DNA from 4 places in the Colwellia sp. 6M3 genome. Region 4 is predicted to be linked to each of the others. Evidence: predicted binding sites of a transcription regulator. Region 4 holds the regulator's gene; each other region holds the start of a gene.

Region 1 (4,550 bases), on a different contig from region 4:
TGACTTTTATCATGCTGCCTTTATCAAACATTAAATCGTGTTTAGTAATAAAAGCTTTATTAACGGCATTGAGTTGAGCCCCCGTATCTAAGATGGCAAAGGTATCAATGCCTTTAATGCTTACAGGGATTTTAACGTGGCCACCTTCTAGATTAAAATCAATCCAATCGGTTACACCAGCATTACATTTGAGTGTTAAAAATAAGAAAATGCTCGATAGTAATATTTTCAAAGTTAGTCCTTTAAGTTTATAGTCCATTAAAATACGTTTTATTTTGTATCGTTAACTTTTGTATCTTCACTTCATTAAAAATTAAGTGAAGTCGTTATTAAGGTCGAATAAAAAAACCTAATATTAAGCGTTAAAAAGCGTTTAATATTAGGTTTATGCTTCATCAATACTTTACATTTTTTCGAGTAGGTATTGATTAATATTGCCCCGTTATATTACCTTGTAAAATTGTTACTTACTGCAAATCTGCGACTAAGGTTTTAAGCCATTTTTCTTCAGTAATAAATGCCCAAGACAAATGTTTATATTTTTCACCAATACCGTCGGTAAGTATTTGCTGCTCAGATTTGCCTGCGGCCAATGCTGTAGAAACTTTATTAATACTAAACTCCATCATTTCAGCAAAGGCTAATAAACTCTTTTTGTCGGTTAAATTGCCGTGCCCTGGAATAATTACCACATCATCAGGTGTATTTTTTAGCATGTGTTTAACACCGGCTAAATACCCTTTAACACTGCCGCCACTTTTTAAATCGACATAAGGAAAACCAACTTCAAAAAATAAATCCCCCGTATGCAATACATTGGCTTTTTTAAAGTAAACATAAGTGTCACCATCAGTATGACCTTTTGGTAAATGTGTTAACTGAACTTCTTCATTATCTAAATAAATAGTAATACCGTCTTTGTAAGTTACCACAGGTAAACTTTCAGTATGATGATCGGTTTTATTACTCAAACGATTACGAACATTTTCATGAGCAAATATCGGCGCTTTATGTGAGAAGAATTTGTTACTACCAGTATGATCGCCATGAAAATGGGTGTTGATAACATACTTAAGCTCTTTATCTTCTATGCCCTTCATCGCGGCTTCAATTTTTTCTGCTAATGGAGCAAATTTATCATCAACCAGCAATAAACCTTTATCTGTAGCTAATACACCAATATTACCTCCCGGACCTTGTAACATATAAACGTTACCCGCTGCAGGTTGTACCGTTATTTCTGCTTCTGCCATTTCTTGAGCACTGGTTGACACGCTCACAACAGCACTCAAAAGTATTGTTATTGCTACTAGAGATTTTTTAAACATAATTACCCTATTGTATTTAGTATGTTGGACTTGAGAATTTGATATTGATTAAACGCAAAAGCCATTAATAAAACTATGCCTACATATTACCCTTACAAACAAAATTAATACTACTTAATTAAGTCAGTATAAATAATAATTCACTCATAATTCTAATGCACCGTTTAGATATCTATACAAAGAAAATGTGAAAATTAAAGGTGAGTTAATTTAAAAGCGCTAGAACAGAGCTAGAACAGAGCTAGAACAAGTCTAGCTGACTCTGATTATCAATACTACTGTGCTCAGAAAAGCCCAATGACAAACCAATTAATCGAACTTTTCGATTATTAGCTCTTGTCATGGCTTTTTGAAATAGCTCGAGAAAAATAGCTTCAAGACAATCTTTAGATTGCATATCAACGGTGGTTTGCTGAAAGTCGGCAAATTTAATTTTTACCGTTTGTTTACTGATTTGCCGATCGTCATGTTTTGCTAAGCGTAATTTAAGCTTGCTAAATAAACTTAAAAGTATCACTTGGCATTGCTCGATAGAATCAATATCTTCTGCCATTGTTTTTTCTATCGCTAGTGACTTTCTAACACGTGATGTTTCAAGCGCTCTATCGTCGATACCAAAGCTTCGTTGGAATAACGCATTAGCAAACTTACCAACAATAGAATGAAGCTTTGCAACAGAGCTTGCCCTAACATCTGCGCAACTTTCAAAGCCATAGGCTTTTAATTTATCACTGGTTTTTGGCCCAATACCCGGGATTTTTTTCAACGACAAGTTTTCAACAAATGTACTAATATCCTCAGGAGCAACAACACATTGTCCATTAGGCTTATTTTCATCACTGGCAATTTTAGCTAAAAACTTATTAGGGGCAATACCAGCAGAAGCGGTAAGGTTTAGCTCATTATAAATATCGCGTCGAATTTGTTCAGCAATTAAAGTAGCACTGCCAAAAAACAAAGGAGAGTCGGTAACATCAAGATAGGCTTCATCAAGTGACAAAGGCTCAATTAAGTCGGTGTAACGTAGGAATATAGCTCTGATTTGTTGTGACACTTGCTGATAAACTGACATTCGACCATTAACAATAATAAGTTCAGGACAAAGCGCCTTCGCCCTTGCATTTGGCATAGCTGAACGTACACCAAACTCGCGCGCTTTATAATTACAAGTACAAAGTACACTGCGCGGTCCGTTTCCACCAACAGCAATAGGGACATTACGCCATTCAGGATTATCACGCATTTCCACTGCAGCGTAAAAGCAGTCCATGTCGATATGAATTATCTTTTTCTGTGAGTGGCGAGTTCTAATCATTTATCATTCCATTTAATAATAAACTGTATTTATATTAACTTAATTACACTTAACTGTATAAAAACACAGTCACTTTACCATGTAAAAAAATTACGTCAATACGCGAGTATCAAACAATAATAAAATTGGACCATTCAGCTTTGTAAAATATGTAAGATATGCATCAGAACTGACGATTTAAGAATTGAAAGGTTATTTGATGTAACTATTTTCGGCAGACATAATTGGTGAGTAAAATTTAATAAATATACTGTCTATAATCACTGTTTTTTATAGTCATTATAGACAGTTAACTGTTTGTAAAATAATTAGTTTATGTAAACTAAAATCATCTTAGCCATTAATTAAAAAGTGTACACCAATACTTGCTGCATAACCTAGCGCGATAACCCAGCTCCACTTTAAGTGGCCTATAAAGGAATAAACACCTTTCGTTTGTCCCATTAAGGCGACACCGGCTGCTGATCCTATTGACAATAAACTACCACCAACACCTGCTGTCATGGTGACTAATAGCCATTGTTGAAGATCCATCGCTGGGTTCATACTCAACACGGCAAATACGACAGGAATATTATCTACAATGGCCGATAGCACGCCGACAGCAATGTTGGCATACGTTGGACTCCAATTACTGTATAGCGCTTCAGAAACTAAGCTTAAGTAGCCCATAAAGCCCAAACCGCCAACGCACATCACTACGCCGTAGAAAAACAGTAAAGTGTCCCACTCTGCACGGGCGATTTTGTCAAAAATATCAAAAGGTATGATATTGCCTAGCTTTTTCAATTCTTCTGAGTCATTTTCAGCTTCTGCTTTATTGCGCTTTTTATCTAAAGAGCGTGGTAGGCTCATACGTAAATAAAAACCAAAGAACTTTAAGTAACCCAAGCCCATCATCATACCTAACACTGGCGGCATGTTAACAACACTGTGGCATAGTACAGCGGTAGCTATGGTCAAAATAAACAGGGCAACTATCCTTTTTGCTCCGCGTTTAATCTGAAAAGTTTCACTGACATCGGGTGTCGATTTTTCGTTGGAAATGAAAAAGCTCATGATGATTGCTGGCACTAAAAAGTTCACTAATGATGGAATAAACAACACAATAAATTGTTCAAATTTAACTAGCCCTGATTGCCAAATCATTAAGGTTGTAATATCACCAAACGGACTAAAAACACCACCGGCGTTAGCTGCGACAACAATATTAATACAAGCTAGATTGATAAATTTTTTATCATTGGATGCCACTTTTAAGATAATGGCGCACATCAACATGGCGGTAGTTAAGTTATTAGCAAAAGAAGAAATGGCGAATGCTAAAACCCCTGTCAACCAGAACAAAGAGCGCAAACTTAGGCCTTTTGACACCATCCACAAACGCAAGCCATCAAAAATACCGCGCTCTTCCATAGCATTAATATAAGTCATTGCTACTAATAGAAATAATAATAGCTGAGCATATTCAAGCAAGTTATGGTTAAAGGCTTCTTCTGCCTCAATAGGAACACCGTGCTGGGTATAAACCCAGCCAATAATTAGCCAAATAATACCCGCAGCGACGAGAACAGGTTTGGATTTTCTTAAGTGTATAACGTCCTCACCAATAACCAACACGTAAGCAATTGAAAAAAGAATGATGGCCGTGAGACCAAATATTGAATTGGTTAAATCAATACTGCCTGGACCAGCAGCCCAAGACGATGTAGAAACACAAAAAAGTGACAAGATTAATAATATTTTTTTAAACATAACGACCTAATGAACTAAATTTTGTTCTGGTTAATGCAGTTAACCAATGACTAACTAATGATTTACATTGGTTAATGCTATTTTCAATGTTTATATTGCTATGTATCCTGAACTTTGGATAAGTGAACTAATGCAGTTATATTGCGATTACT
Region 2 (4,550 bases), on a different contig from region 4:
CGCCATACTTGTGCCGATTTACACTGTCTATTTCGGGTACTATCTTCGTAAGGAATGCCGTCAATACTCTGCCTAATATCTTCGTTAACCGTGGCCCATAAATAATAGCTATGCTCAGTTATACCGCCAACAATTTTAGAACAGTTTACTTGGCTGACTTTGTTGTGTAACTGCATAGGTCTAGCCGTACCGTTATGTCCTAGTCTATCTGTATTACCTTTGGTGTAATCAGAAATATACATCGCTAAATCACCATTGTTGTAATAAACCGTGACTTGCTTTGCTAGCCTATGCAAATTAACCATCGGGCGATCTTCTTCGAAAATATTATCGTCAACATCAGGTGCACACATAAATATATGCTGAAACAATTGCGGAAAGTGTTTGTGGTTGTTGAGTTTATCTAATGAAACTAAAGCATGCTGTAAAACATAATTACCCATTGAGTGGCAAAGTAAATGCAATTGTTGACCACATTCTTCAATCAAAGGGTCTTTATGAGTGGGTCTGAGAGTCATCAGGAAATCGCGTAATTTAAGAAAACCACGTGCTACTGCGATACTTGAGTCTCTTGCATCGTTACGATCAGATAAGTAAGCTTTATTTTTCATCATTGCGCCATTTGAAGGCCAAGAAAACAAAAACACACTGGTATCTTTTTGCTCGTCGTCATCATGAGAATGGCGGTTTAGCATCAACTCTAGGGCTAAAGCTGAAGAGACCGCTTCAAACCAATCTACATTAAAGCCATGGATAAAAACGACGAGATCTTTTTTCGATTCCATTTGTTTTTTGAGTGCTTGAAAAGCTTTGATAGAGGGTAGTGGTGAATTTTTTGTCCCCTTAAGATCTTCAGGTTCTTCAAATGCAGATATAAGGTGTTTCTTACGCAGTTTTTTCTCAATATAACCCGCTAAGCTTTCCCCATCCCCGGTGCGATTATCAACACTATCATTCAGGTGTTCTTTTACTTTATTAGCACTAACATCAACACTAACGTGCCCAAAGCGTAAATTGTTAGCCCGATCAGCACTAAAGTCTTGTCCGTAACTATCAGGAGACCAGCGATCACCAAGGTGGTTTCTGTTTGTAGCATAATATAATGTTAATGTGAGCATACTATCATCCAGCAACAATAAATTTAATTACAATAATTGTAGCTAAAATATTGCCGCTAACAAGTGAACTAATGGGTTATCTTAATTTTATGCGCTGAACAATTTTCTGCAATAAGTTGGCTTGGCCTAACTTGAGCGCCGCGTCATCATAATTACTGTTGAGTATTTTTATACGCATAGAATAAGTTGCTCCATGCCCCCAGGGCCACCAGATAACTGCCAACGCAGGAAACTCTTCAGTAGCAGGCTTGGTAAAAATTATCTGTTCCTTATTTAGGTTAGCTAATTCACCCAGTTCATATTTAAGTGATTTTGGCGCTTTTTTAATATTTTTTTTATGCCATTCATCATTAAATATACGACGTAAAATAGTTAAAATTCGCTCTTTCTTTTCCCATGAAAACTCGGTCAGTAATACTGACTGCTGCTCTTCCAAGCGCCAAGTAAGTTCATCGCCTAATGGTGTAGTAATAGAGCTAAATATAGTGTCTTGTTTTTTATTGTTATATGACACAAAATCCCCCTTGTTATTGATTAAATTAAATAATTTTTTATAAAAAAGATACTAACACGTTATTGTAACTGGTTAAGACTTATCGACAATGTTGTCGAAGTTAAACTTATCAATACACTTTTTACAAATGCACGACTTACCCAATAATGTTTGTGGTACTTCACTCAGTAATTCGGGTTTAACTTCACTTTTTGTGCACCAACACGGAGTATCCGCATTTACAGCACAAAAATTACTTTGTTGGCATAAAGGGCATCGATTTGTCTCAAGGCTTGGCATTATGGGCTCTTTTGATGTTGTTTTTATAAATAAGGAAAGTAGCATAACTTAACTAACAGGAGAATATTTAGCTATAATATCTGAGTTACTTTAATTTACTGTATAAATAAACAGTTTAAGGTGCTAGGCTAATAAAAGGTTTATCCGTTACAACTCTTTAAACAAGTATACACTTTGAAACTATATATCGCTGAAAAGCCAAGTTTAGGTCGAGCTATAGCTGCCGCTCTCCCTAAACCTCAAAAAAATCATCAAGGCTATATCGCGCTTGCTAATGGCGATGTAGTGAGTTGGTGTATTGGCCATATTCTTGAACAAGCAAATCCTGAAAACTACGATCCAGCGTTTAAAAAATGGCAAATGGCGCACTTGCCTATAGTGCCTGAGCAATGGCAACTTAAGCCAAAAACACAAACCCGTGCACAGCTCACGGTTTTAAGAAAACTCGTTAAACAGGCTGACGAAATAATACATGCTGGTGACCCTGACCGAGAAGGCCAGCTATTGGTTGATGAAGTCATCGATTTTCTAAAAGTACCGGCACAGAAAAAGCAGAATATTCAACGGTTATTGATCAGTGATTTAAACTTACCTGCCGTAAAAAGATCGCTCGCTAACTTACAAAGCAATCAACTTTATATGCCATTATCTATTTCTGCCCTGGCACGTTCTCGGGCTGATTGGCTGTATGGCATAAACTTAACTCGGGCTTATACCTTACAAGGGCAAAAAGCTGGCTTTAATAGCGTATTATCTGTGGGCAGGGTGCAAACGCCGCTGCTAGGTTTAGTGGTTAGACGCCAACAAGAAATAGACAACTTTATTGCGAAAAACTTTTATGATGTACACGCACACTTACAAACTGATAGTCAGGCAAAGTTTATTGCAAAGTGGCAACCCAGTGACGCTTGTCAGCCTTATATGGATGAAGAAGGGCGCGTACTCAATAAAGCTTTAGCGGAAAACGTGGTCAGCCGCATTAATAATCAAACTGCGGTAGTGAGTGAGGTTGACGAACAACAGAAAAAACAGGCTGCGCCGTTGCCTTATAATTTATCGTCTTTACAGATTGATGCAGCCAAAATATATTCATTAAACGCGAAACTGGTACTCGATGTTTGTCAGGCCTTGTATGAAAAGCACAAGTTGATCACATACCCTCGCTCAGATTGTCGCTATTTACCGAAAGAACATCATGCTCAAGCTAAAGGCATTATAGCCATGTTAGCTAACGCCGATGAAACCTATGCCAAGTTTGCACAAGATGCTGATAGTTCGTTAAAAAGTAAAGCATGGAATAACGCCAAAGTTACAGCGCATCATGCCATTATACCAACTGAAAAATCTGCCAATAAATTAACCTTGAACCCGTTTGAAAAGAAAATTTATTTTCTTATTGTAAGGCAATATTTGGCACAGTTTTATCCTGTCTATCAATATAACCAGTCTCGAATTAGCGTGTTAATTGCCGGGGGTACATTCAGTGCTAATGCTAAAACGCCTATAGCTCAAGGCTGGAAAGTGTTATTTCAGCGCACGAAAAGTAAATCTAATAAAGTCGATCAAAGTGATGAAAATACTGAATGCCAGCTAACACATCAATCATTGCCTAAGCTGGTAAAGGGCGAGCAACTACAATGTCTTCATGGTGAATTAATCAGTCGAATGACACAAGCACCTAAACAATTTACTGATGCTAGCCTATTAAGTGCCATGACAGGTATCGCTCGTTATGTCAGCGACAATACAATCAAAAAAATGTTACGTGAAACCGATGGTTTAGGTACTGAAGCAACCCGTGCAGGCATTATTGATTTGTTATTTAAACGTGGATATTTAGAGCGTAAAGGCAAGAATATTCATGCAACGGCTATTGGAGCATCCTTAATTAATGCACTGCCTATGGCTGCAACATTACCCGATATGACCGCACATTGGGAGGCAACACTCACCAACATCAGTGAGAAAAAAAGTCGCTATGAAGATTTAATCAGCCCGTTAACGTTAACGATAGCCGAGATGATTAAGCAGTCGGAACAGCAATCTTTTGCACAGTTGCCCAAAGTGGCTTTTAAGCGAAAATCAAAAGCTAAAAAGTCTAGTACTTGGAAAAAAAAGCCGATTAATTAATATTACAGAAATAGCTAACATTTGTTGATTAGCAATCAATAAATAGCGACTTCATAAAATCGTAAAATACGTCAGTTTTTCGGGTTGTTAAACTGTTTTGTGGTCGTAGAAACCAAACTGGCGCATCACTTTTCGCCATTACTTCAGGCATAACCTCAACTAAAGCGCCGTTATTTAACTCATCTTTAATCGCAATTTTTGATTTTATCGTAATACCGTGTCCTGCAATGGCTGCTTGGGTCATATTGTCAGAGTTTGAAATAGTAAAACGTGTTGGCGCATTAAAACTTTGTATTTTACCTTGCTCATCAAATAATTTTAATTGCCTTTGCCACGGTAAGCATACCCAATTATGCTGACTTAATTGCGTTAAATTATTTGGCATACCGTATTTTTCTATATAGCTTGGCGCTGCACACAGTATCCGAGTGTTATTAACTAACTTGCGCGAGAGCAAGCCTGAATCATTTAATTGTCCAACTCTTATCGCCACGTCTTGAGCGTCATCA
Region 3 (4,550 bases), on a different contig from region 4:
TTTATAATTAATATATCCGCGGTATCTAACCAAACGAAACTAATAAGGCCAACACATATAATAAGAATACAACGATAGAAACCATGAATTGACAACAACCCTCGGTCTTTAACAACACTTAACATCGACAGCACGCCTGCGCCAGAAAGCACTAACCATTGTCCATGAGAAAACACCCATGACTGCCAAGGTAGCGATTGCTCAAGCGTAATATAAAAGAGTAAAAGTGTGATAGCGGCTAACGCGAGTCGGCTGCGATTAAAATAGCTAGCGAGTAAAATACTAATGGCAAACACGCCATAAAGCACTTGTTCAATAAGGTTTATTTTCACAAACCAATAACGTTGAAATTCACTGACAAACATGAAAATAACAAAAAAGACAATGAAACTAATAATGCTGCTTCTAAAACCGCTGAAAAACTGAATCAAGCGAAACTCCAAAATACAAAGTCGACAAAGCTGACTTTTTTATGCTGCAAAACCAGCAACAAAATTTATAATAAAAAATGAGTTTTGGTTAATCGCAATAAAGGCCATTTCGATCTTAGGCTTTTAATCGGCGGATATTCCAACACTCTGTTCTTTTTCTTCTTGTTTTAATTCTACCTGCTCTATTTTTTCAAAACGACTACTAATTTTATCTGCCGAAGTATGAATTTGTTTTACGTCACTTGCGGCCTGATCTATGTGTTTTGCTAAATTAGCAAAACGGCCTTTAAAACGTGAAAAATCAGTAGAAAGATGAGACAAATGCGCTTGAATCACATGAATTTGTTTACGGGTGGCTTCATCTTTTAATACCGAACGTGCCGTGGTTAAAATAGCCATTAAAGTGGTTGGTGAAGCTAACCACACGCGCTTTTTGTTAGCATAGTCAACGAGATCGCTGTGGTGGGCATGTATCTCTGCGAAAATGGCTTCAGCAGGAATAAACATTACCGCACCATCAGCGGTTTCTTTTTCAATTAGGTATTTATCACTAATATCATTGATATGTTTTTTAATATCTAGCTTAAATTGTCGTTCTGCAGCTTTACGCTCAAATTCACCTAAGGTGTTGTCAGCCATTTTTTTATAACTTTCGAGAGGGAATTTAGAGTCTACAACAACATTACCTGTTGGCTTAGGTAGAAATAGAATACAGTCGGCAATTTTACCATTTGATAAGGTGTGCTGTAGCGCAAAATGTTGCTCAGGTAACACATTTCGAATTAAAGCATTTAGTTGTACTTCGCCAAAGGCACCACGCGAACGTTTGTCTGACAACACTTCCTGTAAACTCACCACATTGGAAGAAAGCTCGGTGATTTTTTTCTGTGCATCATCAATTAAAGCTAAACGTTGGAGAATATCGTTAAATGTTTTGGTGGTCTTTTCAAAGCCATCCGCTAAGCGCTTCTCTACCTGACCACTAATATCTTTTAATCGATTATCTGTTGATACGGTTAAATCATCAATTCGTTTCGCCATTTGTTCACTAGACAAATGCAGCGATTTAGCCATTTCTTCTCGACCTAGCTTAGATGTGGCGGTTAGTTGCGTCGTGAGCTGCTCTGTGGCATTACGTTGATTATTGCTAAACGTAACATGATGTTCATATAACGTTTTTTTAAGCTGTTCATTATGGCTGTACAATTGTTGTGCTTGTTTTTCGCCTTGCTCACCATGTTGACGTAATAACTTTAATTTAAAATCCGAAATTTGCTGCTCAAAGTAGGTTTTTAGTTCACTTTGCTGAGTAGCTAATTGCTGATGATTAAAGTTTAATTGTTGCTGCAATTGCTGTTGATTACTGGCATTAACTTCGTAGCTTAAGTTTACTTTTTCTATCAGTTGTTGCAAAAGTTGCTGCTGAGCTTCAAATGAATTGTGGTTAGTTTTTATTTTTTTAAACAAAAACAACACAATAATGACTACGCTTAACAGTAACACTAGCGCAACTAAAATTAAGGTAGGGAAGTTTTCTAAGGCTAACCAGGGAGAATTAACTATTGAATTCATTACATTGCCAAACACTGTAAGTATGAACAGTTATTAAAGCATACTTTATTGATAAGGTTAATAGTTATTTACTTTACGCCGTGTAGGCACTGAAATAGTTTAGCTAACTTTATTTCAGTTATTGTTATAAATAAGCGATATAAAAAAACGCCCATAATGAGCGTTTTATCTATACTAAATAGCTAAATTAAAAGTTACTTAGCTTTTAACTTGCTATCAAGCTCTTCAATTTTTGCTTGCCAAATTGCTGGGCCTGTTACATGTGCTGACTCACCTAAGCTATCAACAGCAACCGTTACCGGCATATCTTCAACAACAAATTCATAAATGGCTTCCATTCCCATGTCTTCAAAAGCGACAACTCTTGCTTTCTTTATCGCTTTAGAAACCAAATAAGCAGCTCCACCAACGGCCATCAAATAAACCGATTTGTGGTTTTTAATACATTCGACAGTTTCTGGGCCACGTTCAGCTTTACCTATGGTGCCAAGTAAGCCAGTTTCAGAAAGCATCATTTCTGTGAATTTATCCATACGTGTTGCTGTTGTAGGACCTGCTGGTCCTACGGCTTCATCACCGATGGCATCAACTGGGCCAACGTAATAAATAAATTTATCAGTAAAATCAACTGGTAGCTTTTCGCCAGCCGCTAACATTTCTTGAATACGTTTATGAGCAGCGTCACGGCCAGTTAAAATTGTACCGCTAAGCAATACTGTTTCACCGGTTTTCCATTCACCAATATCAGCTTTTGATAGTTCATCAACATTAACACGACGAACATTTTCGCCCACTTCCCAAGTAATTTCAGGCCAGTCTTCTAATTTAGGTGGTGTTAAGTCTGCAGGACCTGAGCCATCAAGGTGAAAATGTACATGGCGAGTTGCGGCACAGTTTGGGATCATAACAACAGGTTTTGATGCCGCATGCGTTGGCACTGACATAATTTTAATATCAACAACGGTTGTTAAACCGCCAAGACCTTGAGCACCGATACCTAGTTTATTTACGCGGTCATAAATTTCTAAACGCAATTCTTCTTCTGCATTTTCAGGACCACGGTCGATAAGCTCTTGAATATTTACCGGTTCCATCAAGCTTTCTTTAGCTAAAACACCGGCTTTTTCGGCCGTACCACCAATACCTATACCTAACATACCCGGTGGACACCAACCCGCGCCCATTGTAGGTAAGGTTTTAACAACCCAGTCTGCAATAGAGTCACTTGGGTTTAACATCGCCATTTTAGCTTTATTTTCGCTACCGCCGCCTTTAGCCGCTATCATTACATCGATTTGGTCACCTGGTACCATTTCAATATGAACAACGGCAGGAGTATTATCTTTAGTGTTAATTCGTTTGCCAGCAGGGTCAGAAACAATTGATGCACGTAGTGGATTATCAGGATTAAGATAAGCTCGACGAGTACCTTCATCGACCATTTGTTGCACTGTCATGTCGGTGTTATCCCACTGTACAGCCATCCCTACTTTTACAAAGCAGGTAACAATGCCGGTATCTTGACATATAGGTCGTTTACCATGAGCTGACATACGAGAGTTAATTAAAATTTGCGCAATGGCATCTTTAGCTGCCTGACTTTCTTCTTTATGATAAGCCTTTTCAAGCGCTTGAATAAAGTCTAACGGATGGTAATAAGAAATATATTGCAATGCATCTGCAACACTTTCGATTAAATCTTGTTGTTTAATAATAGCCATAACGGTCTCTTTTTGTTAATTGGGCGAGAGAAGAGTTGAAAGTTATAAATTTGCCGATATCATACCTTGCTTGTTAAATAGCTACCAGTATCAAATAGTCTAATAAATTACATCATATAACCCTGAAGTGATTTAAACATGGTCATTAAGCCAATGGTAATGGCATTAGGTATAATGACTAAACATAAATTGTGTGAGAATACTTTGCCAACTAATTCAGTAAAACAACTATCAAGTTCATTAACAGCTAAATTATTTACCCATGAATTAGCGTTTTGTAGCCAATCTCTGTTTTCTGCAATTGCCGAACAACCTTGGGCAATGTGGTTAGATTCGTGTGAAAGTCAGCACATTGATAGCCGTTATGACATTTTAGTTTGGCAACCTACGATAACATTGACCACCAATGGCAAAATCACCACCGTCAAAAACATTCAAGACAATAGCCAATATAACAGTGAAGAAGACCCACTATTACTATTAAAGCGTGAACAACAAGTCAGTTTTGAAAATATAATTTTAACACCCCAAGAACTGCCATTTAAAGGCGGGGCTCTTGGTTATTTCGCATACGATCTAGGCAAACGTTTCGAAGTAATACAACAACAAAATAATAAAGATATTGATATACCTGAAATGGCGGTAGGTATTTATCATCAAGCCTTAATTTTTGACCGAAAATTACAGCAAGTTTGGATGTTATGTCTCGATAATAAAAGAGCCGAAATCACCCAGTTTTTTAACTTAGCAATAAAACAAACACACCAACAAAGTACTCAGGACAACGCTGCCTCTTTAGTAAATAAAAATATAAAGCAAAATAATT
Region 4 (4,550 bases):
CAGTTCGGCAAAGTAATACAATTTCGCGCATAGGCTGTGGATGTTGAAACGGAATATAATGTATATGTTTTTGTGGTGCATAATTCATAGTCGCAAGCTGCGGCATTAATGTAATTCCCATATTACTTGCCACCATGTAACGTAAAGTTTCAAGGCTGGTGGCTCGAAAACTATGATCTTCTTCAGCCCCAGCACTAAAACAATAACCCATAGCTTGGTCTCTTAAACAATGCCCATCTTCTAAAGTAAGAATTTTTTGATTGTGCAAATCATCAAACGTTACAGTAGATCTGTTAGCGAGTGGATGTGATGCAGACGTTGTCATGACTAAAGGCTCAGTAAATAAATCATATCGTTCAAAACGTGCCATTTCTGGTAGCCAAGGCAAAATTAAAATATCGAGCTTGCCTGTTTCCAACTGTTGTAATAAATCTTGGGTTCTATTTTCATGAAGATAGAAGTTTATTTTTGTTAGGTTACTGTTCAAGGTCGGCATAATATGCGGCAGTATATAAGGCGCTAGCGTGGGAATTAAACCTATGTGCAAATCACCCGAAAGGGGATCTAATAAAGCTTTAGCCGCTTCTTCAAAGTTATTTGCTGCGTTCAGTACTTGCTGGGCTTGTTGAACGAGTTTTTCGCCTGCCGGCGTTAGCATTACGTTACGAGGTTGTCGCTCAATTAGCGTTAACTTAAGTCGTTGTTCTAACTTCTGAATTTGCCCACTTAAGGTAGGCTGGCTTACAAAGCAAGCCTCTGCTGCATGTCCAAAGTGCTTGTATTGCGCGATAGCTGTTAAGTATTCGAGATCTCGTATTTTTATCATTGTTAAAATCTATGGCAATAAGAAATTTAATAGTTAATAGATTTTAACTTAAGCACATAGCTTTGGCTACATTGCACTAAATATGTAATGAGCTCAAAGGGCTGTAGCCATTTACTTAAAAAGAGTGAATGCAGAGAAGTAAATTTTCAGTGCAAAATATATTAATTCTTATAATGAGCTTGTTCGTTTTGAATCAACTAAACACCATCATTAGTTTTATCTTGCCTGTTGAAAACCCAAAGATACTCAATTCAATCACTCATTAAAAAACTCATCACCAGCCTGATAAATTATACCCATAAGTTATTTTGAGCGGTGAGGTTAGTGGTTTCATCACCCGTATTAACGACACCTTTGGGCTCTATTATCATAATTTTACATTCTTTATTAGCAACGGGCTTATGTTCAATACCTTTAGGTATTACAAATAATTCGCCCGAGGATAGGGTGACAACACCATCTGGTAATTCGATATTAAGCTCACCTTCAATCACAATAAAAACCTCATCAGTATCAGGGTGGTTATGCCAAACAAACTCACCTTCAACTTTAACTAATTTAAATTGATAATCATTCATTTCAGCGATTACACGAGGGGACCAATGGTCGGAAAATTTAGTAAACTTATCTTTAAAATTAATGACTTTAGATTGCATTTTTACTCCGATGGAATTTAGCACTATGGCAATACTACATTATTCAATAATCTTAAAACCATCAATGCCTGAATTAATCTATTTATCATTGATAAAATTGATTTGTCGATGGCATGTTTAAACAATAAAAAACGCTAACTTTCATTAAAATCAGCTTACTCGCTTATTCATTGAACAATAAGATCTTGCGTTTACTCTAAGCCTGTATACAATAACAGTAATACTGTTTAAAAATACAGGCTTAACCTTCAGTCGCTTAAGGAATATAAATGCGCCCTTTAACACCAAGACAACAGCAGATATTTGATCTGATTAGAGAAAAAATTTCAGATACAGGTATGCCACCAACGCGAGCTGAAATTGCGACTAACTTTGGCTTTAAGTCAGCCAATGCAGCAGAAGAGCATTTAAAAGCATTAGCTAAAAAGGGCTATATAGAAATGCTGCCCGGTACATCACGCGGTATTCGCCTTGCAGAAGAATTTATACAAGAAGATGGATTACCACTTGTAGGGCGAGTTGCAGCAGGAGAGCCTATTTTAGCGCAAGAGCATGTAGAGCAGCACTATAAAATTGATGGCAGTCTATTTCATCCTGCGGCTGATTATTTATTACGTGTTAGCGGCGAAAGTATGAAAAATATAGGTATTTTTGATGGTGACCTATTAGCGGTTCATCAAACAACAGATGTACAAAATGGCCAAGTAATTGTTGCTCGTGTTGAAGATGATGTTACGGTTAAGCGCTTTAAACGTGAAGGCAATGTGGTTTATTTACATGCTGAAAACGACGATTTTTCACCTATTAAAGTAGATTTAACATCTCAACAATTTAATATTGAAGGGTTGGCAGTGGGTGTAATTCGATCGGCCGATTGGATGTAATCACTTATTCATCTACTTTAATTATTTTCTATTCATTTCCCGTAACATTAAGCAGATTTAAACTAAGCGTTTAAATCTGCTTTTGCTTATATTTGGTCATACATTATCCCACTTACTTTTTTAAACTGAGTTATTGTGCTATTCGCTCGTAAAATCGGCTTTATGCAGGTTTTTTATACAGCGCATTGTGTGGCTGATTATTTATTATTCAGTACAAAAAAACATCTCAGAACAAAAAACAAACATTCTACATACCCTTTTAAAAATGGACGCTTCGCTTAGTTTAGGGTTAATACTCTATTGTATTTATTGGTTTTTATTTTTCATGCTTTTGAAATTTTAATTTGACCCCGATCAAGTTTTAAGTAATTCTAGTCTAGAAAACGTACAAACATAACAATAGGGCGTAATTGACGGTTGTCTGTTAATGCGTCACTTAAATAATAATAAATGTATGCGCAAAACAGTCAGCTTTCATGATGAATCTGTGTTGTTTTGCCTCAAAAGGGTGAAGGAGATGTCGAGTGAAGAGACGTAACCTAGGTTTGCTGTTGCTAGGGGGCTTGTTGTCCAGTTCGGTTTGGGCAGATATGCCACTGAATTTGACCAAGGGCGTTACGGATGTCAGTAGAGACGTATATGATTTACATATGCTGGTACTCTATATCTGTACTGCTATTGGTGTTGTGGTATTTGGTGCCATGTTTTGGTCTATGGTTTTTCACCGTAAATCAAAAGGCTTTAAACCATCAACCTTCCATGAAAGCACAAAAGTTGAAATTCTTTGGACGGCAATTCCTGTCGTTATTCTAATCGCGATGGCTGTTCCTGCCACTATTACGCTCATTGATATGGAAAATAACGATGATGCGGATTTGACGATTCAAGTTACTGGTTCTCAGTGGAAATGGCATTATAAGTATTTCGATCAAGATATCGAATTCTATTCAGTACTTTCTACTCCACGCGAACAGTATGAAAACCAAGACGGTACTTCAGCAGAGAAAGGTGAAAACTACCTGTTAGAAGTTGATCGTCATTTAGTTATTCCAACCAATAAAAAAGTACGGTTTGTTATTACTTCTGATGATGTTATTCACGCTTGGTGGGTACCGGCATTTGCGGTTAAACAAGATGCTAACCCTGGCTTTATTAATGAAGCTTGGACGAAAGTAGATGAACCCGGTATTTATCGCGGCCAATGTGCTGAGTTGTGTGGTAAAGATCACGGCTTTATGCCGATTGTGGTTGAAGTTAAATCAGAAGCTGATTATGCAATTTGGCTTGATGATCAAAAACAATTGAAGGCAAATGCAGCAGCAGCTGAAGCGGCTTCATTAAATGCTTCTGTTCCTCTAGAAGAGCTAATGCAACTCGGTGAAACAACCTACACTGCTTATTGTGCAGCTTGTCACCAAGTTAGCGGTCAAGGTTTACCTCCAGCATTTCCTGCCCTTAAAGGCAGTGCTGTTGCTACAACAGGTCCAGCTAGTGAGCACATAGATATAGTGTTTAACGGTAAAGCTGGTACAGGTATGCAAGGTTACGGCAAGCAATTAAGCTTAAAAGAAATTGCTGCAGTCGTTACTTACGAGCGTAATGCTTGGGGTAACAATACGGGTGATGCTGTGCAAGCTGCTGATGTAAAAGCAGTGTCGGGCGCCGCAAGTACCGGTATTTTAGATGTTGTTGAAGATGTAGTAGAAGATGTAACAGAGCAAGTTACTGACGTTATTGACGACATTATGCCTGAAGAAGATTTAGCCAAGGTTTATAGCAAAGATGAATTAATGACCATGGGTGAAGAAGTTTACATGACCGCATGTGCTGCATGTCATCAAGCGAGTGGAGCTGGTATGGCACCAGTATTTCCAGCACTTAAAGATAGTGTAATTGCTAAGGGCGACGTAACAGTTCATATCGACATGGTTCTCAATGGTAGCAAGAAAAATCCAGCAATGGCTGCATTTTCTGGCCAATTAACTAAAACGCAAATTGCTGCGGTTGTAACTTATGAGCGTAATGCTTGGGGTAACAACACCGGTGATTTAGTCCAGCCAGCAGATGTTGCTGCTAGCGCGAAGTAGGGAGGCGTTATAATGACTACAGATGTAATTAATGATCAATCCGAACATGATTCACATGACGGTGAGCACCATGATCATAAAATGACCGGCCTGAAAC

What was found. Region 4 encodes LexA, which represses DNA repair genes until DNA is damaged. Its sites were predicted from a motif close to TACTGTATNNNNATACAGTA; they were not measured.
Region 1: dinB (DNA polymerase IV) is a predicted target of LexA. The motif match lies at 2,695-2,714, and genes of this name have one in related genera.
Region 2: H4J50_RS04925 (DNA topoisomerase III) is a predicted target of LexA. The motif match lies at 2,008-2,027, and genes of this name have one in related genera.
Region 3: H4J50_RS11595 (DNA recombination protein RmuC) is a predicted target of LexA. The motif match lies at 2,016-2,035, and genes of this name have one in related genera.

Annotation. Positions count from the first base shown of each region.
Region 1 covers NZ_JACGWF010000056.1:9,538-14,087, reverse strand. The annotation lists gene H4J50_RS12560 (pepsin/retropepsin-like aspartic protease family protein) at 1-232, opposite strand, end outside; gene H4J50_RS12555 (MBL fold metallo-hydrolase) at 468-1,328, opposite strand; gene dinB (DNA polymerase IV) at 1,570-2,643, opposite strand; gene nhaD (sodium:proton antiporter NhaD) at 2,977-4,398, opposite strand.
Region 2 covers NZ_JACGWF010000014.1:5,600-10,149, forward strand. The annotation lists gene H4J50_RS04910 (alpha/beta hydrolase) at 1-1,118, opposite strand, end outside; gene H4J50_RS04915 (hypothetical protein) at 1,195-1,632, opposite strand; gene H4J50_RS04920 (cysteine-rich CWC family protein) at 1,705-1,911, opposite strand; gene H4J50_RS04925 (DNA topoisomerase III) at 2,086-4,041, shown strand; gene H4J50_RS04930 (LysR family transcriptional regulator) at 4,070-4,550, opposite strand, start outside.
Region 3 covers NZ_JACGWF010000048.1:25,698-30,247, forward strand. The annotation lists gene H4J50_RS11590 (GGDEF domain-containing protein) at 1-431, opposite strand, end outside; gene H4J50_RS11595 (DNA recombination protein RmuC) at 555-2,003, opposite strand; gene H4J50_RS11600 (fumarate hydratase) at 2,198-3,724, opposite strand; gene pabB (aminodeoxychorismate synthase component I) at 3,899-4,550, shown strand, end outside.
Region 4 covers NZ_JACGWF010000023.1:21,518-26,067, forward strand. The annotation lists gene oxyR (DNA-binding transcriptional regulator OxyR) at 1-826, opposite strand, end outside; gene H4J50_RS07165 (cupin domain-containing protein) at 1,117-1,482, opposite strand; gene lexA (transcriptional repressor LexA) at 1,752-2,366, shown strand; gene coxB (cytochrome c oxidase subunit II) at 2,957-4,453, shown strand; gene ctaD (cytochrome c oxidase subunit I) at 4,466-4,550, shown strand, end outside.